2 regions of the Chelatococcus sp. YT9 genome follow, and region 2 is predicted to be linked to the other one. Evidence: riboswitches for the same ligand, from Rfam matches in the RefSeq annotation. Region 2 holds a riboswitch; the other holds the start of a gene.

Region 1 (3,409 bases), 3.1 Mb from region 2:
CCGAGAAGGAAGCCGCGGACATTGTCGCGAATGCGAAGGCGGAAGCTGAGCGCGTTGCCAATGAGGCCCACCAGCGGATGAGCGACTTTGTGGCGCGCCGCACGGCTTCCGCCGAGGCGAAGATCGCTCAGGCGGAGGCTCAGGCCACGGCGGAAGTGCGGGCAGCGGCTATCGATGCCGCCCTGAAGGCATCCGAGGTCGTCCTCAAGGATGCCGTCCAGGGTGAGAAGGGCGCTTCGATCTTTGCGTCGAGCCTTGCCGACCTGCGTTCGAAGCTTAACTGATAACACCTGAGCATTCTGCTCCGGTTCAATAGGAAGCCCGGCTCTGGTATGCGGAGCCGGGCTTTCTTTTTTCACCTGCGGTTTCGCAACCCTGGCCGGGACATCCCCGCCGATGAACGGCGACGGCCCAACGAAAAAACCCCGGCGTGCGCCGGGGTTCGTCGTTTTAGGCGGCGATGCAGATGAGATCAGCTGATCGACTTCAGGAAGTCCTCGTAGTCGCTTTCGCTCATCAGGCTCTCGAACTCGGCTGGATCAGCGAGCTTCATCTTGAAGAACCAGCCCTTGCCGGTGGGATCTTCATTGATGGTCCCGGGAGCGGCCTCCAACTCAGAATTGATGGAGACCACTTCACCCGCCAGCGGCGCGTAGACTTCACTCGCGGCCTTCACGCTCTCCACCACGGCGGCATCGTCGCCCTTGGCAAACACCTTGCCGATCTCGGGGAGTTCGATGAACACGACGTCCCCGAGCTGCTCCTGGGCATAGTCGGTGATACCGACGGTCGCCGTATCACCTTCAAGGCGGACGTATTCGTGGTCCTTGGAATACCGTGTGGTCATATCTTTCTCCGGAAGGTCTTCTGTTGATCAGCGTTTGTAGCGATGAGCGACAAAGGGAAGGGGAACGATGCTCGCAGGAAGAAGCTTGCCGCGTACGGACAGCTGAATATCCGTGCCCACCGCCGCGAAGTCACGGACGACATAGCCCATAGCGATGGGGCCCTCAGCCGTCGGTCCGAAGCCGCCTGAGGTCACCTCGCCGATGAGTTCGCCGCTGGCATCGAGAATCTGCGTGCCCTCCCGTGCCGGCGCCCGCCCCTGGGGCAGGATACCGACGCGCTGCCGCAGCGGCCCCTCGGCGAGCTCGCCTACGATGCGGCGATAGCCGGGGAAGCCGCCATCGGTGCGTCGGCGCTTCTGGATGGACCAGGAGAGGCCTGCCTCCACGGGAGAGGTCTCCTGATTGATGTCATGACCGTAGAGGCAGAGGCCCGCCTCGAGTCTCAGCGAATCGCGCGCGCCGAGGCCAACCGGCTCGACCTCAGGCTGGCTCATGAGCAGATCCCAGAGCGCCACCGCGTCACCGTTGGCGACGGAGATCTCATAGCCGTCCTCACCCGTGTAGCCGGAACGTGAGACGAGCGTCGAAATATCGCCGATGGTGAGCGCGGCGACGGTCATAAAGCCCATTCCCGCGGCTGCTTCGTCGTAGCGTGCGAGAACGGCTGCGGCCTGGGGACCCTGGAGCGCGAGCAGTGCTCTGTCGTCGTTGCGCTGCAGCTTGACCTCTTCCGGCAGGTTCAGGTTGAGGTGGACGTAATCGGATTCCTTGCAGCCTGCGTTCACCACGAGCATAAGCTTGCCGTCGTCCGCCGGGTCGGGGCCGCGCGCAACCATGAGATCGTCAAGGATACCGCCCTGCTCGTTGAGGAACTGAGTATAGCGCTGCCGACCGAGGCCCAGCCCGGCAATATCGGCGGGAACGAGAGCTTCCAGCGCGGCTGCGGTCGTCGCGTGATCGGGACCGACGAGAACAGCCTGCCCCATGTGCGAGACATCGAACAATCCAGCCGCCGCCCGGGTATGAAGATGCTCGTGCAGGATGCCCTTGCTGTACTGGATAGGCATTTCATAGCCGGCAAAGGGCGCCATGCGAGCGCCAAGGGCAACGTGCCGCTCGTATAATGGAGTACGCAAGGGGAGATCGTCGTTCGACTGGCCCGCCATTCCAGATCCTTCCACAAAATAGGGACGCCCATGGTTATAATTGCCCAAACGGGCATCCGGTCCCAATGGAAACCGGATCCATGCGCACCCCCTCTGTCTGTGGACCTGAGAGATTTCCCGCCTGGACGGCGTCATAGCCATCCCGCGATTACCCCCGTCGGTGAGGCGGCCCAAGGGGCAACCCGCTTTCCAGAGTGTCAAATCCCGTGCGGTCCCTTGTGCCTGAGCGTTTCCGGGGTGGTTGCGCCTTCGGCGCCGGACCGTGGGGCGGTCCGGGCTCTTCCGCAGGGATGAACGACAGTGACCGTCATAAGCCCTCGGCCAGATCTGTCAATCGGCGCGGAGTGATTCCGCTTTTGCGCTGCACGTCTTTTCGGGCGCTGAATCACCCGGAGCTTCTATTCCTGCGCAATTTTGCGGGGAAACGGCATTTCTTCATCCCGGATTGCTCTAGCGGCGACGACCGCCTGTGCGCGCCTGTGCTGGGGCGCTGCCGAGGCCAACCATGATGGTGACTTCGCCTTCACCGGCTGGAACATCGATACCGTCCTCAACCACAGTGAAGGCGGTTTGCGTTTCCCCAGAGGCGAACGCCACGGCGGTTGTGCGGGTGCGATTGGCGACGACTGTATTGCCGCGCTTGACGGTGAAATGCACCGGGACGGTAACGCGGCCGACATTGCCGCCGGAACCGAGCAGCGCGAGCGCTTCGACGCCGATCTTCAGCTGATAACCACCGCCGCCGGTCATGGTGCATTCCCGGGCGACATCGGTGATGGAGACCTGGTAGCGTGGATTCTCGCCGCCGACCCGAATGGCGGAGCCGCCTTCGGTGATATCGACCTTGGGGCAAACGACCTCGTACTCTGGCACCGCTGCTTCCGGGGGCACGGTGGCTCCGCCATAGAGCAGGAAATTGCCGACCGAAGTGCCGCCGCTCGACGTCCCGGAAGAGGATGAGCAGCCTGCCAGCATCAGGCCGACAGCCAAAGCGATTGCACCGCTCCGAAGGGCCGGCCTGACGATATGCCGGTCTCGAGCCATCACAACCATTCACGATCTCCCTGCCAGTTCATCAGCATTCCTGCATAGGTTGGATCTGAACAAAGAGCCATAGAGGAGCGCCCTGGTCAAACCATCGCTCGACGCAGGGGTTCTCTCAGCGCCAGGGCAGCGAACGAATATTGAAAAACATCTTGCCATGCCAAGAGCATGTCGTTCATAGTGTATGAATATATAGTGAAAGAATTCCTCTTCTTTTTTCATAAGAAAAAATTGCGGTAGATGACATGAACATCGCCAACAGACAGTATTGGAAAGAAAAGTCAGGTCGTGATTATCAGCAGCAACAGGCCTACAGGATAGAAACAGGCAACAGTGCTTATAGACAGCAGG
Region 2 (3,409 bases):
GTCAGATAAGGCGACTGGCGGAGCAGGGCCTGCGGCAGCTTGGCCTCTGAGAGCACGCTGCCGTAGCTCATATGGCCGCCGAAGGCCGCCCATACGGCCTCGACGGTCGCCTCGGTCGTGGTCTCGTCGAGGCTGATGCCGATGCGGCCGTCGTCGCCGGGATAGACGCGTAGATTGATGCGGGCCGCGCGGGCGCGGGCGATGATCTCGTCCCGCCGGCTGCCGGTCTTGACGGTGACCGTGTCGAAAAAGGTGCCCTGCTCGACCGGATGCCCGATCTGCGACAGGCCGGCCGCCAAGCGCGCGGTTTTGGCGTGGACATTTTCGGCGATTGCCTTCAGCCCCTCAGGCCCGTGATAGACGGCATACATGGAGGCGATGACGGCGAGCAGCACCTGCGCAGTGCAGATATTGGACGTCGCCTTCTCACGGCGGATATGCTGCTCGCGGGTCTGCAACGCGAGACGATAGGCCGCTGCGCCGCGCGCATCCACGGAGACGCCGACGAGCCGACCCGGCAGCGAGCGCTTGTAGGCGTCGCGGGTCGCCATGAAGGCGGCATGCGGGCCACCGAAGCCCATCGGCACCCCAAAGCGCTGGCTTGTGCCGACCGCCAGGTCTGCCCCCAGGTCGCCCGGAGATGCGAGGACGGTGAGGGCGAGCAGATCAGTTGCCACCACGGCGATACCACCGGCGCCCTTGATCGCCGCAATCGTTTGGCGGAGATCTCGCACGTGACCGTCAGTGCCGGGATACTGGAAGATGGCGCCAAAGACGGCGGCGGGATCGAGATCCTTCTCGGGATCACCGACGATGACCTCCCAGCCGAGCGGCTCGGCGCGGGTGCGGATGACGGCTATGGTCTGGGGATGACAGCCAGCATCAACGAAGAAGGCATTGGCCTTTGATTTCGCCACGCGCTTGGACATAGCCATGGCTTCAGCAGCAGCCGTGCCCTCGTCGAGCAGCGAGGCATTGGCCACGTCAAGGCCTGTCAGGTCGGCGATCATAGTCTGGAAATTGACCAGCGCCTCGAGCCGGCCCTGGCTGATTTCTGGCTGGTAGGGGGTGTAGGCTGTGTACCAGGCCGGATTTTCGAGAATGTTGCGCTGGATGACAGCCGGCAGCAACGTCCCGTAATAGCCTTGGCCAATCAGTGAGGTGAAAACCTCGTTCTGAGCCGCGACACGACCGAGTTCCGCCAGCGCCTCTCGCTCAGTGAGCCCGCGGCCGAAATCGAGCGGTTTTTCCTGGCGGATGGAGCGCGGAAGCGTCTCATTAATCAGCCCGCCGAGACTGCCGCCGCCGACGGCTTGGAGCATCGAGGCGATATCGGCCGCGGACGGGCCGATATGGCGGCGGGCGAAGCCGGAACCTGTCCGGCTGAGGAGAAATTCGAGATCGGTCATCAATAACACCTCGGGCGCAGGATCAGGCGGCTCAGAATGGTTTACCCCGGGGCCTTAGCGCCTCAGAAAGCCGATCATGGACCAGCAATCGCGGCGATCGCTGGAGCCATGGCTAACCTCCTTCGGCCTCGCGGCCTCCGTGGTGCCCCATCTGTTTCTTTGCCTGAGAGCGTTATCCCGTCGGCGGATGCACGAAGCGCGATGCTCCGGCCTCACTTTCCAGATGTCGTCGTGCGGCAGCGGTCCTTTTGCCTGAGAGATTCCGGGGCGGTTGCTCCTTCGGCGCTCGGCACAAAGCCGAGTCTCTCCCGCTGCTGCCGGCTGCAAGCTACTCAAAACAGCCAATAAGTCAAAAGCCAGGTTGTCGCCCGGCAGACAAGTCCCCATCAATATCGTCGGCACGGCCCGATGTGGCGCGGTGTGGCCGCACCCAGCCATGCCTGCTGAGCCGCGCCAGCCACACCACCGGGAGGAAGCCGACCAGCACGATGAGCAAGGCGGCGATCGCCCCGTCCTCATAAGTCCCGCGCGACGCCTCCGCGTAGAGCTGGGTGGCAAGCGTCTCAAAATCAAGCGGCCGCAGCAATAGGGTAGCCGGCAGTTCCTTCATGCAGTCGACGAAAATCAGAATTGCGGCAGAGGCGATCGCCGGCCACAGAAGCGGCAGATGGATGCGCCTGATCAACCCACCTGAATGGGCGCCGAGCGTTCGCGCCGCATCATCGAGGGTCAGCGGCACCTTACCAAGTCCCGCCTCCAGCCCGCCAACCGCGAGGGCGAGGAAGCGGACAGCATAGGCATAGATCAGGGCGACGACAGTTCCCGAGAGGACCAGCCCGGTTGATATACCGAGGCTCGCGCGCAGGGCCGCGTCGACCGCGTTATCGATGGTGGCGAGTGGCACCATGAGGCCGATGGCAAGCACGGTGCCGGGCACAGCATAGCCGAGGCTCGCGATGCGCGCGGTGAGACCCGCGCGTCGCACCTGCCGCGGGCCGCGGTGAGCCGCAAGGCGCAGCGCGACGATCACGCAGGCGCCGAGCGCAAGCGTCACGGCCGTTGCCACGAGTGCGAGAGAAGCGGTGTTGCGGATCGCATCAAGGAGGCTGTGGGAGAAGCCTGCAAAGCGCAGACGCTTGTAAGCCTCGTTGCACAGGTGCAGCACCGGAATGACAAAGCCAACGAAAACCGGCATGGCCGCAATGAACGTGGCCGCTACCGCGCCCCACCCCCTGAGCTGTTTGGGAGTCAGCCTGCCGGGCTCGGCATCGGCGTAGTCGGCGTGCCGACGAGCGATGCGCTCGATCACGACGAGGGTAATGACGACGGCGAGCATGAACAGCGCAATCTGAGCCGCGCCAGCGAGGCTGGAGCGATTGATCCAGGTTGCGTAGATCGACACTGTCAGCGTTCTGACGCCGAGAAATTCCGACGCGCCGATGTCGTTCAGTGTTTCCAGCAACGCTAGCGTTGCTCCCGCGACGATAGCCGGGCGGGCCAGAGGAACCGCGATGGAAAGGAAGGTCCGGAAACGTCCCGCACCGAGCGAATGGGAAGCCTCTACCACTCCGCCCGCCTGGACGAGGAAGGTCGCCCGCACTGAGGCATAGACATAAGGGTAAAGCACGATGCTGAGGAGAAGGATGCACCCCCCCATCGAACGCACGTCGGGAAAGCTCAGATCGCGCGGATTGGTGATGCCGAATAAGGCGCGCAGGAAGCTCTGCACGGGACCGATCGGATGCAGCACATCGAGATACGCATAAGCGACGATATAAGTCGGCATCGCCAGTGGTAGCAGCAGTGCCCATTCCAGCAAGCGGCGGCCGGGGAAATCATAAGCCACGACGAGCCACGCGAGGCAGGTGCCCATAACAACGACAAGGATACCGACTCCAGCCACGAGCACGGCCGTCTGTCGCATGGCCTCGGGTAAGACATAAGCAACAAGATGTGGCCAGACGCCTTCCGCCGCGCCGCCAGCTACAGCCACGATCGCC

What was found. A riboswitch is a leader RNA that binds a small molecule or an ion and turns the genes downstream of it on or off. The one in region 2 is predicted to bind glycine.
Region 1: it holds a riboswitch for glycine, as region 2 does, so the genes downstream of both, gcvT (glycine cleavage system aminomethyltransferase GcvT) here and gcvP (aminomethyl-transferring glycine dehydrogenase) in region 2, are expected to answer to the same signal.

Annotation. Positions count from the first base shown of each region.
Region 1 covers NZ_JAHBRW010000001.1:143,576-146,984, reverse strand. Annotated here, with positions in the region: gene KIO76_RS00665 (F0F1 ATP synthase subunit B family protein) at 1-284, shown strand, start outside; gene gcvH (glycine cleavage system protein GcvH) at 473-847, opposite strand; gene gcvT (glycine cleavage system aminomethyltransferase GcvT) at 875-2,014, opposite strand; glycine riboswitch at 2,214-2,309, opposite strand; gene KIO76_RS00650 (hypothetical protein) at 2,465-3,067, opposite strand; gene KIO76_RS00645 (class I SAM-dependent methyltransferase) at 3,304-3,409, shown strand, end outside.
Region 2 covers NZ_JAHBRW010000001.1:3,218,071-3,221,479, reverse strand. Annotated here, with positions in the region: gene gcvP (aminomethyl-transferring glycine dehydrogenase) at 1-1,409, opposite strand, end outside; glycine riboswitch at 1,640-1,730, opposite strand; gene KIO76_RS14710 (ABC transporter permease) at 1,759-3,409, opposite strand, start outside.